2 regions of the Serratia sp. BNK-23 genome follow, and region 1 is predicted to be linked to the other one. Evidence: predicted binding sites of a transcription regulator. Region 1 holds the regulator's gene; the other holds the start of a gene.
The links. The regulator PurR, encoded in region 1, represses purine synthesis genes. The targets are predictions, from matches to a motif close to CANGCAAACGTTTGCNTG.
Positions count from the first base shown of each region.

Region 2: the regulator PurR is predicted to act here: its motif matches at 6,420-6,437, upstream of purL (phosphoribosylformylglycinamidine synthase).

Region 1 is NZ_CP179900.1:2,698,736-2,706,428, forward strand. It holds gene ACMGF9_RS12730 (Grx4 family monothiol glutaredoxin) at 1-63, opposite strand, end outside; gene ACMGF9_RS12735 (C40 family peptidase) at 480-1,298, shown strand; gene sodB (superoxide dismutase [Fe]) at 1,498-2,076, shown strand; gene ACMGF9_RS12745 (YnhF family membrane protein) at 2,141-2,230, opposite strand; gene purR (HTH-type transcriptional repressor PurR) at 2,555-3,580, shown strand; gene punR (DNA-binding transcriptional activator PunR) at 3,577-4,521, opposite strand; gene punC (purine nucleoside transporter PunC) at 4,645-5,856, shown strand; gene cfa (cyclopropane fatty acyl phospholipid synthase) at 6,201-7,352, shown strand; gene ACMGF9_RS12770 (I78 family peptidase inhibitor) at 7,426-7,693, opposite strand, start outside.
Region 2 is NZ_CP179900.1:1,043,286-1,050,978, forward strand. It holds gene murQ (N-acetylmuramic acid 6-phosphate etherase) at 137-1,030, shown strand; gene ACMGF9_RS04960 (PTS transporter subunit EIIC) at 1,049-2,410, shown strand; gene yfhb (phosphatidylglycerophosphatase C) at 2,414-3,070, shown strand; gene ACMGF9_RS04970 (DUF2157 domain-containing protein) at 3,116-4,168, opposite strand; gene tadA (tRNA adenosine(34) deaminase TadA) at 4,286-4,792, shown strand; gene mltF (membrane-bound lytic murein transglycosylase MltF) at 4,793-6,253, opposite strand; gene purL (phosphoribosylformylglycinamidine synthase) at 6,532-7,693, shown strand, end outside.

The DNA of each region.
Region 1 (7,693 bases):
CATGTAAAGCAGAATCGGGTTTTCAGCGATCTGGTGCTGAATTTTTTCAAGTGTCGTCGTCATTTATTGCTTCCTCAAGCCACATTTCATGGCTACAACATGCATCACGCGGGCTATTGTAGCGGCTGGAACAGTCGCAAGAAAACGCCATCTTTTGCAAGGATATTCGCCCGCCGCCGATCGCGTTTCACCGGCCACGTCATTCCGGTCAAAACATACGTTGAGAATAACATTTTTAATCCGACCATTTCACTAATATATTGCGCCGCGATGCCGGCGCGGCTTAATTATATCCGCCACCGTCGCCTGGCGCTTTTTTATACATCAACAGGCTGATTTTAAACCAAAAAAAATGTCATTAACGTTTTCTCACAATATGGATTATTATTTATGAGTTCTTCGCTGTTTTATATGGTGAAGTTCGGGAATACTGTAACTCTTTCGATATCCGTTTCGGGGCCAAGGTTGGTGACGTCGACATGCGTTTAATTCTTACGCTCTTTGCGCTGCTGTTTACGCAGCTCTTCTTCAATTTGGCGCACGCTGCGCCACAGGCGCGCGTTGCCGCCGAGCAGCGTAAAAGCCATGCTAATGAAGCGCGGCCCGATGACCGCAGAAAAAAGAAAGCGGATAAAGCCGCCAAAAAAGCCAAAGTGACGGCCCCCGAGAAAAAAACCAAGACCGCCAAGGCCAAAAGCGAGAAAAGCGCGAAAAAGATCGTCAGCGCCAAACCCAAGGCCAAAGCGCAGAAAACCGCCAAGATTAAAGTCACCCCGCCGAAAAAGGGCTATAAAAAAGGCTATGGCCGCCACCGCGACGCCGGTATGGCCACCGCCAAACTGGCGCGTGAAGAAAAGCCGTTAAAACTCAGCCCGGCGCACAAAAAACGTTACCAGCATGCCAAACAGACCGCGATGGCCAAGCTGATGGATCAGATGGGCAAGCCTTACCGCTGGGGCGGCAGCTCGCCGCGCACCGGCTTCGACTGCAGCGGCCTTATCTATTACGCCTATAAGGACGTGGTGAAAATCAAGATGCCGCGCACCGCCAACGAAATGTATCACCTTCGCGACGCGGCGCCGATCAAGAAAAGCGAACTGGAAAGCGGCGATTTGGTGTTCTTCCGCATCAACAACCGCGGCGTGGCGGACCATGTCGGCGTCTATCTCGGCAACGGCAAATTCATCCAGTCGCCGCGCACCGGCGAAGAGATCCGCATCAGCCAGCTCGACAACGACTATTGGCAAAACCATTACATCGGCGCACGCCGCGTAGTGACGCCGAAAACCATCCGTTAATTCCCTGTTCTGCGCGGTTGCGGCCCCGGTCGCAACCGCCTGCTCAAGCTATCGCCCATCGCACTCCCCCACGCGCATTTCTCGCTTTTCCTCCTGTTTTTTATGATGAAAATTGTTAAGATTGAATGACCACAATAAAAAACGGCCCATCTGGCTCCCGCCTGGGCGGGAAGAAAGTGGCGCTGTAAAGGAGGAAGCAATGTCGTTTGAATTACCTGCATTACCGTATGAGAAAAACGCGCTCGAGCCGCACATCTCCGCCGAGACCCTGGAATACCACTACGGCAAACACCACAATACCTACGTGGTTAACCTGAACAACCTGGTGAAAGGCAGCGAGTTCGAGGGCAAATCGCTCGAAGAGATCATCAAGACCTCCAACGGCGGCGTGTTCAACAACGCCGCGCAGGTGTGGAACCACACCTTCTACTGGCACTGCCTGTCGCCACAGGGCGGCGGTGAACCGCAGGGCGAACTGGCGGCGGCGATCGTCAAATCCTTCGGCTCTTTCGCTGCGTTCAAAGAGCAGTTCACCGATGCCGCCGTGAAAAACTTCGGCGCCGGCTGGACCTGGCTGGTGAAAAAACCGGACGGCGCGCTGGCGATCGTCAACACCTCCAACGCGGCAACTCCGCTGACCGGTGAAGATAAACCGCTGCTGACCGTTGACGTGTGGGAACACGCGTATTACATCGATTACCGCAATGCGCGTCCAAAATACCTGGAAAACTTCTGGGCGTTGGTCAACTGGAAATTTGCGGCGGAAAACCTGGCGTAAACGCAGGCCTTGCCGAAGTGACGAGGCGCAGCCAGGCTGCGCCTTTTTTAAAACCGGCGGGAGATCAGTTCAACGCGGCGACAAAGCTGAAAGCGATGATCATCGCCAACGCGCCGACGGTAGTGAACAGAGACATCTTCAGATCGGTATCCATGACAACTCCTTTAAAATGGGCTTTCCTAAGGATAAAAGGCGCACAATTAGTACGTCAAATCATTTTCCCACAGTTCGCCGATAAAATCTTGTTATCATTTCCCGGTTTATAATCTCGATTACCTCTTCCACTTTTGTTCAATATGCGACAAAATTCGCAGTTCACAACTGCGTACCGGCATCCATGCCCCTCCTGATTAAGCGCTGAAGACTTCAACACACTAAAAACTCAGTTTTCGCTTCTCTGGAGAAGGATCTACGTAGGCAAACGATTAACATCACACTTACATGCTGTAAACATGTGAGTTCAGGAGTCATTCCTTACATGGCAACGATTAAAGATGTGGCCAAACGCGCGGGCGTTTCCACCACCACCGTTTCGCACGTCATCAATAAGACTCGTTTCGTCGCCGAAGAGACCAAAGCGGCCGTGTGGGCCGCGATCAAAGAGCTGCACTACTCGCCGAGCGCCGTGGCGCGCAGCCTGAAAGTCAATCACACCAAGTCTATCGGTCTGCTGGCCACCTCGAGCGAAGCGCCCTATTTTGCCGAAGTGATCGAGGCGGTGGAAAACAGCTGCTACAGCAAAGGTTACACCCTGATCCTGTGCAACTCGCACAACAATCTGGACAAGCAGCGCGCCTACCTGGCGATGCTGGCGCAAAAGCGCGTCGACGGCCTGCTGGTCATGTGTTCCGAATACCCGGATCAACTGCTGGGAATGCTGGAGGACTACCGTAATATCCCGATGGTGGTGATGGACTGGGGCGCTGCGCGCGGCGACTTCACCGACACCATCATCGATAACGCGTTCGAAGGCGGCTATCTGGCCGGCCGTTACCTGATCGAGCGCGGTCACCGCGATATCGGCGCCATCCCGGGCCAGCTGTCGCGCAACACCGGCGGCGGCCGTCATCAGGGCTTTATGAAGGCGCTGCAGGAAGCGCATATCGACATTCGCGAAGAGTGGATCGTCCAGGGTGACTTCGAGCCGGAGTCCGGCTACAAGGCGATGCACCAAATCCTGTCGCAAAAACAGCGGCCGACCGCGGTATTTTGCGGCGGCGACATCATGGCGATGGGCGCCATCTGCGCCGCTGATGAGCTGGGGCTGCGAGTGCCGCAGGATATTTCCGTGATCGGCTATGACAACGTGCGCAACGCCCGCTACTTCACTCCGGCGCTGACCACCATTCACCAGCCTAAAGAGCGCCTGGGAGAAATGGCCTTCACCATGCTGCTGGATCGCATCATCAGCAAGCGCGAAGAATCGCAGGTGATCGAAGTGCATCCGAAGCTGGTGGAACGCCGTTCGGTCGCCGACGGTCCGTTCATCGACTACCGCCGCTAATCCCCTGAGCCGGAAGCCTGCACGGCTTCCGGCGCCGCCTCGCTCAGCCACTCCTGATTCAGCGTCTCGCCATCGCCCAGATACGCCAGCAGCCAACTCATCGCCGGCGACGGTTTATCCTGCTGCCAGGTCAGGCAGCAAGGGCTGGCGGGAAACGGCTGCTGCAGCTGCAACGCCTTCAGCTCACCGCGCTGCACCAGCGGCAGCGCCCGATGCGCCGGCATCATGCCGACGCACAGCCCGGCGCACAGACAGTCGAGTGCCGATGTCCAGTCCGGCACCACCAGCCGCCGCTGGTTATCCAGCGTCCAGGTGACGCGCTTGGGCAGATTGCGCGAGGTGTCTTCCAGACAAAGCGCAGGGTACGGCCTCAACCGATCGTCATTTAACGGCCCTGCCAGCTGCGCCAGCGGATGCTGTGGGCTGACTACGCACAGCCAGTTCATGTAGCCCATATCGCGGAAGGCAAAGCCGCCGCCGACCGGCACCGCGCGCGTGGCGCCGATCGCCATGTCCACCCTGCCGTCCACCAACGCATCCCAAACGCCGTTGAACACTTCGGGTTGCAGCATCAGTTCAACATCGGGGAAATGGCGGTAGAAATCCAGCACCAGCTGGCGGCTGCGCTGGGGTTTGACGATGATGTCGACTGCGATATTCAGCTGGCCGCGCCACCCGTTGGCCACCTGCTGACAGTGGCGACGGGTGTCGAGCATTTTTTTGATAACAACTCTCGCATCCTTGATAAACAGCGCGCCGGCCGGCGTCAACTCCACATCACGGTGACGCCGCTCAAACAGCGGCACCGCAAGCCATTGTTCCAGTTGCCGCACGGTATAGCTCACCGCCGACGGCACCCGGTGCAGCTCCTGCGCCGCCGCGCTGAAACTGCCGGTGCGCGCGACCGCGTCAACAACTTCAAGAGAATATTCAGACCACATCGCTTTGCCTTCAATTTTTTTAACAGCACTTTGCAAATATTACCGTTTCACAAGCAGAGATCCAGCCGGATACACTGGCCGGCGCTAAAAACCTGCGACACTAAAATATTAACGAGAAATACCATGCGAAATTCTTTTGGCTTTATGTTCTACCTCGCCGGCCTGAGCATGCTGGGTTATCTGGCGACCGATATGTACCTGCCCGCCTTCGGCGCCATGCGGGAGGAACTGCAAATTTCCGCCGGCGCGGTCAGCGCCAGCCTGAGCATCTTTCTGGCCGGCTTCGCCTTCGCGCAACTGCTGTGGGGGCCCCTCTCCGACCGACTGGGCCGCAAACCGGTATTATTGATTGGCCTGACGCTGTTCGCGCTCGGCTGCCTGGGCATGCTGTGGGTAGAAAATGCCGTGCAGCTCTGGATACTGCGCTTTATTCAGGCCGTCGGCGTCTGTTCCGCCACCGCCATCTGGCAAGCGCTGGTGGTCGACCGCTATCGCGAAGGCCAGGCCAACCGCGTGTTCGCCACCATCATGCCGCTGGTGGCGCTGTCACCAGCGCTGGCGCCGCTGCTTGGCGCCTGGCTGCTGAACCACGCCAGCTGGCGTGCGATCTTCGCCGCGCTGTTGGTGATCACCGCACTGCTGCTGCTGCCGACGCTGCTGCTCAAAGAGCGCGCCAAAACGCCCCCCGCCGCCGACGCGCCGAAAAACGGCGTCAGCTTCTGGCAACTGTTGAAATCTCCGGTGTTCAGCGGCAACGTCGCTATGTACGCCGCCTGCTCGGCCGGTTTCTTCGCCTGGCTGACCGGTTCGCCGTTCATCCTCGGCGATATGGGCTATAGCCCGAGCGACATCGGTCTGAGCTATGTGCCGCAAACGCTGGCCTTCCTGCTGGGCGGCTACGGCTGCCGCGCCGCGCTTAAGCGCATCAATGGCAAAACTCTGCTGCCGTGGCTGCTGGTAGCTTATGGTGTCAGCATGGTGGCGCTGTATCTGGTGGCGACCCTGACCAATCCGACGCTCACCACTCTGCTGATCCCGTTCTGCGTGATGGCGCTGGTCAACGGCGCCGGCTACCCGATCATGGTGGCGAATGCGCTGATGCCGTTCCCGGAAAGCAGCGGCAAAGCCGCCGCGCTGCAAAATACGCTGCAATTGGGGCTGTGTTTTGTGGCAAGCATGCTGGTGTCGGCGTTTATTGCCCAGCCGCTGTTGGCGACGGTGACGGTGATGGTATCTACGGTAGTCCTGGCCGCGCTGGGTTATTTCCTGCAGCGGGGAAAAGCGGCCGATGCGCAGCAAAAGGCACAGCGGGAACATGCTAACTCAGCGTCATAATTGCCAAGATTAATAATCACTTAAAGAATATGTGTGCCGAGTGCGATTTACAGTTGAGTCAACGCCTCGGCACGCCTATACTCAAAAACAACCTTGTAAAGTAACATCTTATAATCTCTATATCTCAATCAGCTATTGTGTACGCGCCTTGCGTCACACTCTTTTTTTAAAGGGGCGTTTATCCTGCGCCGTTTGCGTCGGGCCGTTTCTTTAAATTTCCTCTGTTCATAGTCGGATATCAGACGCCGCGGGCTTATTTCCCGTTGGTATAGGTATGCACCCGCAGAAATTGTCTAAGCTGTTTCCTAACGGGTCATCAGTCAGAAGAAGGTGATGGAGAAGCTATGAGTTCATCGTGTATAGAAGATCTGAGCATCCAGGATAACCAGTGGTACCGTATCGCGCACGAAATGCTCGGTCTGGCCGGTATCGAAATCAACGGATCGCGCCCTTTCGATATTCAGGTTAAAAATCCCGAATTCTTTAAACGCGTTTTGCAGCAAGGATCCCTGGGCCTGGGCGAAAGCTATATGGACGGTTGGTGGGAGTGCGAGCGGCTGGATATGTTCTTCCAGCGCGTGGTCAGCGCCGGGCTGGAGAAGAAACTCCCCCACCACCTGAAAGATACCCTGCGTATCGCCGCCGCGCGCCTGACCAATCTGCAATCGAAAAAGCGCGCCTGGATCGTCGGCAAAGAACATTACGATCTCGGCAACGATCTGTTTACCCTGATGCTCGATCCTTACATGCAGTATTCCTGCGGCTACTGGAAAGACGCCACCACGCTGGAGGAAGCGCAGGAAGCCAAGCTGCGGATGATCTGCGAGAAACTGCAGCTGCAGCCGGGCATGCGTTTGCTGGACATCGGCTGCGGCTGGGGCGGCCTTTCCGCCTATGCGGCGAAAAATTACGGCGTGTCGGTGGTCGGCGTGACCATTTCCGCCGAACAGCAGAAGCTGGCTCAGGCGCGCTGCGCCGGGCTGGATGTGCAGATCCTGTTGCAGGATTACCGCGATCTGCACCAGCAGTTCGATCGCATTGTCTCGGTCGGCATGTTCGAGCACGTCGGGCCGAAAAACTACCGCACCTATTTCGACGTGGTGGAGCGCAATCTGGCGCCGCACGGCCTGTTCCTGCTGCACACCATCGGCTCCAACAAGACCGACATGAACGTCGATCCCTGGATCAACAAATATATCTTCCCGAACGGTTGCCTGCCCTCCGTGAGGCATATCGCCGAGGCCAGCGAAGGCCATTTCGTGATGGAAGACTGGCACAACATCGGCGCCGACTACGATCGCACGCTGATGGCCTGGTTCGAGCGCTTCAAACAGGCGTGGCCGCAGCTCGCCGAGCGCTATTCCGAACGCTTCGAACGGATGTTCAGCTATTACCTGAACGCCTGCGCCGGCGCGTTCCGGGCGCGCGATCTGCAGTTATGGCAGGTGGTGTTCAGCCCGAAAGGCGTTGAAGGCGGCATTCGCGTCGCCCGCTGAACGCTTTCCCGATAAAAAAGCCCCGGCAACATCTTCGCCGGGGCTTTTTTTTTGCTCTTTCGAACCCTGCGGGTTAACCGCAATAAACGCGAATAATTTTATCGTCGCTGTCGCCAAGGAAGTTCAGACGGCGCAGGTTGAAATCCATGGTGACGGCAGAGTTGTACGGAATGGCTCGCACCTTGCCGTCGATCCGCACGCCTTCCAGCGAGGTCATCGGTTTGCCGACAAAATTTTGATACTGCGAAGCGCCGCAGGTATCGTCCGCATCGGCCATTTGCGCGCCCGCGCCCTGCTCAGGCGAACTGCTGCAAGCGCTCAGCGCCAGCAACGCGGTTAAC
Region 2 (7,693 bases), 1.7 Mb from region 1:
GCCATGCAGAGGGCGAAAACGCGCGGTGAAAATTTTTGTGAGCTCACCGTTAAAATAGCAAATAGCGCTCGCTTTGTTGAATAAAATATTCAAATATTGATTTAATTTTGTGAATTAAAAATTCAAAGGTGAACAGATGAACTTAGGCGCACTGGTATCGGAAACCCGTAACCCGGCCACCATGGGGCTGGATGAAATGTCGACGCTGGACATGGTCCGTTGCTTTAACCAGGAAGACCGCAAGGTGCCGGAGGCGATTGAACAGGTGTTGCCGGCGATCGCGCAGGCGGTCGATTTGGCCGCGGCGGCGCTGAAGGCCGGTGGGCGGTTGATTTATTTGGGCGCCGGCACCAGCGGCCGCCTGGGCGTATTGGACGCCTCCGAGTGTCCGCCGACCTTCGGCGTGCCGCACGGCGTGGTGGTGGGGCTAATCGCCGGCGGGCCGGGCGCGCTGCTCAAAGCGGTGGAGGGGGCGGAAGATGACGAGGCCCTGGGTGAAGCCGATCTCCGGGCGCTGAACCTCACCGCCGTTGATATGGTGGTAGGGCTGGCGGCCTCGGGGCGTACGCCCTACGTGATCGGCGCACTGCGCTATGCGCGCGGGCTGGGCTGCCCGACGGCGGCCATCTCCTGTAACCCGGATTCGCCGATTGCGCACGAAGCACAGGTGGCGATTTCGCCGGTGGTGGGGCCGGAGGCGCTGACCGGCTCAACGCGCCTGAAATCCGGCACCGCGCAGAAACTGGTACTCAACATGCTGTCGACCGGTGCGATGGTCAAACTGGGCAAGGTCTACCAGAACCTGATGGTGGACGTGAAGGCCACCAACGTCAAACTGGTGGATCGCGCCTGCCGCATCGTGATGGAGGCCACCGGCGCCGAACGCGCTCAGGCGGAGGCGGCGTTGGCGCAGACCGGCTTTGAGGTCAAACCGGCGATCCTGATGATTTTAGCCGGCGTCAGCGCCGAAGAGGCGCAGCAGCGGCTGCAGCGGCACGATGGCTACCTGCGCGCGGCGCTGGCGCGTTAATTTACGGTGGGGGCGGCGATGGACAAGACAACGGCATTGGCGACACAGATCCTGGCGGGCGTGGGGGGCGAGGGCAATATCCTCAAACTGGAAAACTGCATGACGCGGGTGCGCGTCGAGGTCAGCGATGAGCAGCGCCTGGATCTGGCGGCCCTCAAGCAGCTGCCGGGGGTGAAGGGCTATATCAAACAGGGTGAACAGCATCAGTTTATCGTCGGTCCGGGCGCCGCCGCCAAGGTGGTGGACGTCATGCGCGCCTTGCTGAGCGGCAGCGCGCAGCCCGCCGTTGGTGACGCCGCCCGCACCAAGGCGCAGGCCAAGCAAAAATACGCTGCGCCGATGAGCGGCGCGCTGAAAAAGCTGGCCGACGTTTTTATTCCGCTGATCCCGGCGTTTATCGCCTCGGGGCTGATCACCGGCATCATCAACCTGCTGAAGCGGCCCGACATCGCCGGACAGCTGGCGTTGGACTACCCGAACGCGCTGGGGCTGCTGGCGATCTTCGGCAGCGCGGTATTCGCCATTATGAACATTCTGGTCGGGGTGAACGCCGCGCGGGTATTCGGCGGCTCACAGGCGATGGGCGGCGTGATGGCCGGCATTCTTTCCAGTCCGGCGCTGGCGCAGATCACCCTGTTCGGCGAGGCGCTGCAGCCGGGGCGCGGCGGGGTGATCGCCGTGCTGCTGGTGGTGGCGTTGATGTGCTGGGTGGAGAAACGCCTGCGCACGCTGCTGCCGGAGTCGGTCGAACTGATCCTCAATCCGCTGCTGACCACGCTGGTCACCGCCTCGTTGGCGATCCTGATCCTGCAGCCGATCGGTGGCGCCATTTCCGATGCCATCGCCCACGGCGCCAATCTGGCGATCGACAAGGGCGGGCTGCTGGTGGGGGCGCTGCTCTCCGGGCTGTTCCTGCCGCTGGTGCTCTCCGGCTTGCACCAGGGGCTGGTGCCGATCCACGTCGAGCTGGTGCAGGCGCACGGTTCCAATCCGCTGTTGCCGATCCTGGCGATGGCCGGCGTCGGTCAGGTGGGGGCGGCGCTGGCGGTGCTGCTAAAAACCCGCAACGCGCGGCTGAAGAAGGTGATCAAAGGGGCGTTGCCGGTCGGCATTCTCGGCATCGGCGAGCCGCTGATCTTCGGGGTGACGCTGCCGCTGGGCCGGCCGTTTATCGGCGCCTGCCTTGGCGGGGCGGTCGGCGGTGCGCTGATCAGCTACTGGAAGGTGGCGACGGTGATTACCTTCGGCATTTCGGGGCTGCCTTTGGCGTTGACCATCGTCTCAGGTAAGGTGATGTTGTATCTGGCGGGGATGCTGATTACGATTATCGCCGGTTTTCTCTTCACCTGGATGATGGGGTTCGACGATCCCGAGGAGTAGCGTTTGAACGACAAGCAGCAACCGTCGGCCGCAGCAGGGCGCCGCGTGGTCTTTTTCGATCTGGACGGCACTCTGCATCAGGAGGATATGTTCGGCAGTTTCTTGCGCTTTCTGCTGCGCCGCCTACCGCTGAACCTGCTGCTGGTAATACCGCTGCTGCCGCCGATCGGGTTGGCGCTGCTGCTGCTGGGGCGCGCCGCGCGCTGGCCGATGAGCCAGCTGCTGTGGGCGATTACTTTCGGGCGTTCTGAAGCGACGCTGAAGGCGCTGGAGCGGCAGTTTATCGAGGCTTTCCGCCAGAAGGTGACCGCGTTTCCGGTGGTGCAAATGCGGCTGCGGCAGTATCTGGAGGAGCACGATGCCGAAGTGTGGCTGATTACCGGCTCGCCGGAGCAACTGGTGGAGCAGGTGTATCGGGATTCGGCGTTTCTGCCGCGGGTGCGGTTGATCGGCAGCCGCATCACGCGCCGCTGCGGCGGTTGGGTCTTGACCCTGCGCTGCCTGGGGGCGCAGAAAGTGGTGCAGCTGGAACAGCGGCTCGGCGCGCCGCTGAAGCTGTACAGCGGTTACAGCGACAGCAAGCAGGATAATCCACTGCTGTTCTTTTGCGAGCACCGCTGGCGGGTGAGCAAGCAGGGCGAGCTGCAGCAGCTGGAATAAACAAAGGGCGGAGAATTCCGCCCTTTGCTGTTATCGCTGCCGCGATCAGTCGTCGGTTACGTCGTGTGGTTTGCGCCCGAGCTGCCAAATCTTTTCCGCATAATGCCCCAACGCCCACAGGCTCAGGCCGAGCAGCGCGAAGAAAATCGTTTTCGGCATGCTGTCCCAGAAAAACTCGAACAGGCGGGTATAGAGGTTGATGCCGAGGAAGGTCAGCCCGAAACCGCGCAGCATGGCGTCGTCATGCTTCAACCCCAGCCAGATGGCGACGAGGGCGGCCAGCCCGAACAGCAGGCTCCAGTGGAACAGCTCAATCTGGCGCGCGCGGTACCAGCTGTCGAGATCGCCGTAGTTGCCGAAGATGGACAGCAGCCACAGCGCGATGAACAGGTACAGCAGGCCCATCGCCAGCGACACCCGCTGCAGGCCGCGCTGCGCCAAGAGCGGCCGCAGCAGCAATGCGGCGGCGATCAGCACCCCGCCGAAGGCGATAAAGCGAATCGGGTAGCTCATGCCGAGCCAGTAGGCGCCCCAGCCGGACAGGTAGCCGGTCTCGGCGCCGAAGGCATTGCCGAGCGACAGCAGGGCGAACCACCATACCAGCCCGGAGCGGCTGAACCAGCCGATCGCGCCGTACAGCAGCGCGGCGACCAGCAGCAGCACGGAAACCCGCCCGCTGCCGTTATCCAGCCAGACGCCCAGTTGCCATAAGGCGCAGGCGGTGAGCAACACGGCGACAAACAGCGCCGCCTCATTGCCGTAGCGTTTTTCCGGATGGCGTTGACGACGACGCAGCGCCCAAACGTAGGCCAGCGCCGCCAGTACGCCGGCGATCGCCATGCGCACCGGCGCGTCGAAGCGGAACAGTTCGCTCAGCCATGCAAGCAGTTCGCTGTCGGCGAACAGGCTGGTGACGGCGATCAGCAGCGAGGCCAGCGCGGCGAGAAACGCATAGCGCGCCAGTCGCCGCCAGTCGAAAGGTTGCACGTCCACATGCTGCAGCAGTTGCTGCCGTTGTTCGGGCGTCATGGCGCCTTCCCCAACCCAACCGTCCAGCGCCTTGCGCACCACGACGGCGTTCTTTTTACTGAGTTTCATGCTTCTTGTCCCTGAATCATCGGCCGATTCGGCCAGTATAGCCATTGGCGGGCGGCTACGACAAAGGGAGGCTAGTGTGTATAATGCCCGCCGCAAAAGCGCACGAGGAATTATGCGATGACTGAATATAACGATGAGTACTGGATGCGTCAGGCATTGCAGCTGGCCCTGCGCGCGCAGGAAGAGGGCGAGGTGCCGGTGGGTGCGCTGCTGGTGCTGGACAATCAGGTCATCGGCGAGGGCTGGAACCGGCCGATCGGCCGCCACGATCCTACCGCACACGCCGAGATCATGGCGCTGCGCCAGGGCGGCGCGGTGCTGCAAAACTATCGCCTGCTGAACGCCACGCTGTACGTCACGCTGGAGCCCTGCGTGATGTGCGCCGGCGCGATGGTGCACAGCCGCATCCGCCGGTTGGTGTACGGCGCCGCCGACGAGAAAACCGGCGCGGCCGGCTCGCTGGTGGACATTTTGCGCCATCCGGGCATGAACCATCAGGTGGAGATCGTCTCGGGCGTGCTGGCGGACGAATGCGCCGCCACCCTGAGCAATTTCTTCCGCCTGCGCCGCGAACAGAAAAAAGCGCTCAGGCTGGCGCAGCGGGCGGCGGATAAGCCGGAATAATCAGTAGTTGAGCGCCAGTTCCGGCATCACCGTCGGGTAGCCTTTCCCCAACGCTTCCTGCTCGGCGGCCGCTTGCGCCGCCTTTCTCTCTTTTTCCTGCAGATAGCCCACCAGGCTGACCTGATAGCGGCGGATGTTTTCTACATAGTTGTAGGCTTCACGCCCGCGCGCATAGCCGTAGGTCAGCTGCGGGTAGTAGCGCTTTTGGCTGAGCATCGGCAGGCGCTGTTTGACGTCGACCCAGCTGTCCGGGTTGCCTTTTTGCGTCTTGGTCAGCTTGCGCGCGTCCAGCATATGGCCCCACCCCATGTTGTAGGCCGCCAGCGAGAACCAGATGCGCTCGTCTTCCGGCACGCTGTCCGGCACCTTGGCCATCAGCCGCTGCAGGTACAGGGCGCCGCCCTGAATGCTCTCTTCCGGATCGAGGCGATCGTTGACCCCCAGGCCGTCGGCGGTGGCGCGGGTCAGCATCATCAGGCCGCGCACGCCGGTGGGGGAAGTGGCCTGCGGATTCCAGTGCGATTCCTGATAGGCGATGGCCGCCAGCAGCTTCCAGTCGATCTCGTTGGCGTGCTTCTCGAACAACGGGCGGAAGTTGGGCAGCACCGAATCGATGGCCGACAGGAAGGTTTTGGTGTCCACATAGTCGAAGCTGCCGACGTGGCCGAGGTATTTCTCTTCCAGCCGCGCCAGGGTGCCGTCGTCCACCATCTGACTGTAGAAATCCAGCATCGCCGCGTACAGGCTGTCGTCGCCGTCGCGTTTGAGGTACCAGGTGACCGGCTCTTCGTCGGTGACGTCGAACGCCACCGCCAGCTGCGGATGGATGCGCTGCAGCAGCGCGATGGTCACCGAATCGCCGAGGGTATAGTCCAGCTTGCCGTCGGCCACCCGCTCCAGCAGTTCTTTGGAGGTGAGATCGCTGGAGGACTCCCAGGCGAGATCCGGGTATTTATCCTGTTTGAGCTGCTTTAGCGTGCTGACGTGCGCGGAACCGGAGGCGACCGCCAGCTTGCCTTTGATGTCGGCGAAGCTTTTCGGCCGCGGGGTGCCCAGCCGGTACACCAGCTGTTGGGAAACGGAGTAGTAGGCCGGGCCGGTGCGCGCGCGGCTGAGGCGCTCCTGGTTGTAGATCAGGCCCGCCGCCAGCAGGTCGGCGTCGTCGTCGTCCAGATCGTCGAACAGGTCATTGATGTTCTGATGGGGGATCACCACCAGTTTTACCCCGAGGTAGTTGGCGAAGCGCTTGGCCAGTTCGTAGTCGAGCCCACCCGGCCCTTGCTTGGTGTTGAAATAGGTCAGCGGTGAATTCAGCGTGCTGATACGCAACTCGCCGCGGGAAATGATCTCCTGGAGTTGCCCGCCCTGGCCGCTGCGCCAGGTGATGTTGGGCCACAGCGCGAGAGCCAGAAGCAGAGTGACAACGCCGATGAGGATGTAGTTTATTTTAAGACGTTTCAAATAGTTATCCAGTGGTGGCACAGGTACGCCGGCGACGACAACCGCGACTTTTCTCATGGTTAAATCACCAGTGCGGGGGGCATTTTGCGCAACAAAACGCCAGTGTGCAACTTTATTGACACGTTATGACAATTCGACGGTGCGGCACGCTTTTATCAATAATCCCTACGCAAACGGTTTCGTCGGCGCCGAGGATTCTCTATAATGACGCGCGTTTTCCCCTGTTGCGCCCAATGAAGCGTCTTATCCTTCGCTTCGAAGACGAGAGAACTTTGATTATGGAAATTCTGCGTGGTTCGCCCGCTTTATCGGCTTTTCGCATTACCAAACTGCTGTCCCGCTGCCAGGACGCTCACCTGCCCGTCAGTGATATCTACGCCGAGTACGTCCACTTTGCCGATGTCAGCGCACCGCTAAGTGCCGAAGAACACGCCAAGCTTCAGCGTCTGCTCAAGTACGGTCCTTCTCTCGCCGAACACGCCCCTGAAGGCCGGCTGCTGCTGGTTACGCCGCGTCCGGGCACCATTTCTCCCTGGTCTTCCAAAGCCACCGACATCGCCCACAACTGCGGTCTGCAACAGGTGCTGCGGCTGGAGCGCGGTCTGGCGTTCTACGTCAAGGCGCCCGAGCTGACGGAAGCCCAGTGGCGGCAGCTCGCTGCGCTGCTGCACGACCGCATGATGGAAACCGTCTTCAGCGAGCTGCAACAGGCCGAACAGCTGTTCGCGCACCATCAGCCGGCGCCGTATCAGTCGGTCGACGTGCTGGGCGCAGGGCGCGCCGCGCTGGAGCAGGCCAACGTTCGGCTCGGCCTGGCGCTGGCGCAGGATGAGATCGACTACCTGCTGAATGCCTTTACCGGTTTGGGGCGCAACCCGACGGATATCGAACTTTATATGTTCGCGCAGGCTAACTCCGAGCACTGCCGCCACAAGATTTTCAACGCCGACTGGATCATCGACGGCGAGCAGCAGCCCAAGTCGCTGTTCAAAATGATCAAGAATACCTACGAGCAGACGCCGGACTACGTGCTGTCGGCGTATAAAGACAACGCCGCCGTGATGGAAGGTTCGCAGGTCGGCCGCTTCTTCGCCGCGCCGGAGAACGGCACGTACGATTACCATCAGGAAGACGCGCACATCCTGATGAAGGTGGAAACTCACAACCACCCGACGGCGATTTCGCCGTGGCCGGGCGCCGCGACCGGCTCCGGCGGCGAGATCCGCGACGAGGGCGCCACCGGCCGCGGCGCCAAGCCGAAGGCCGGCCTGGTGGGCTTCTCGGTGTCCAACCTGCGCATTCCCGGCTTTGAACAGCCGTGGGAGCAGGACTTCGGCAAGCCGGAACGCATCGTCACCGCACTGGACATCATGACCGAAGGCCCGCTGGGCGGCGCGGCGTTCAACAACGAATTCGGTCGCCCGGCGCTGCTGGGCTACT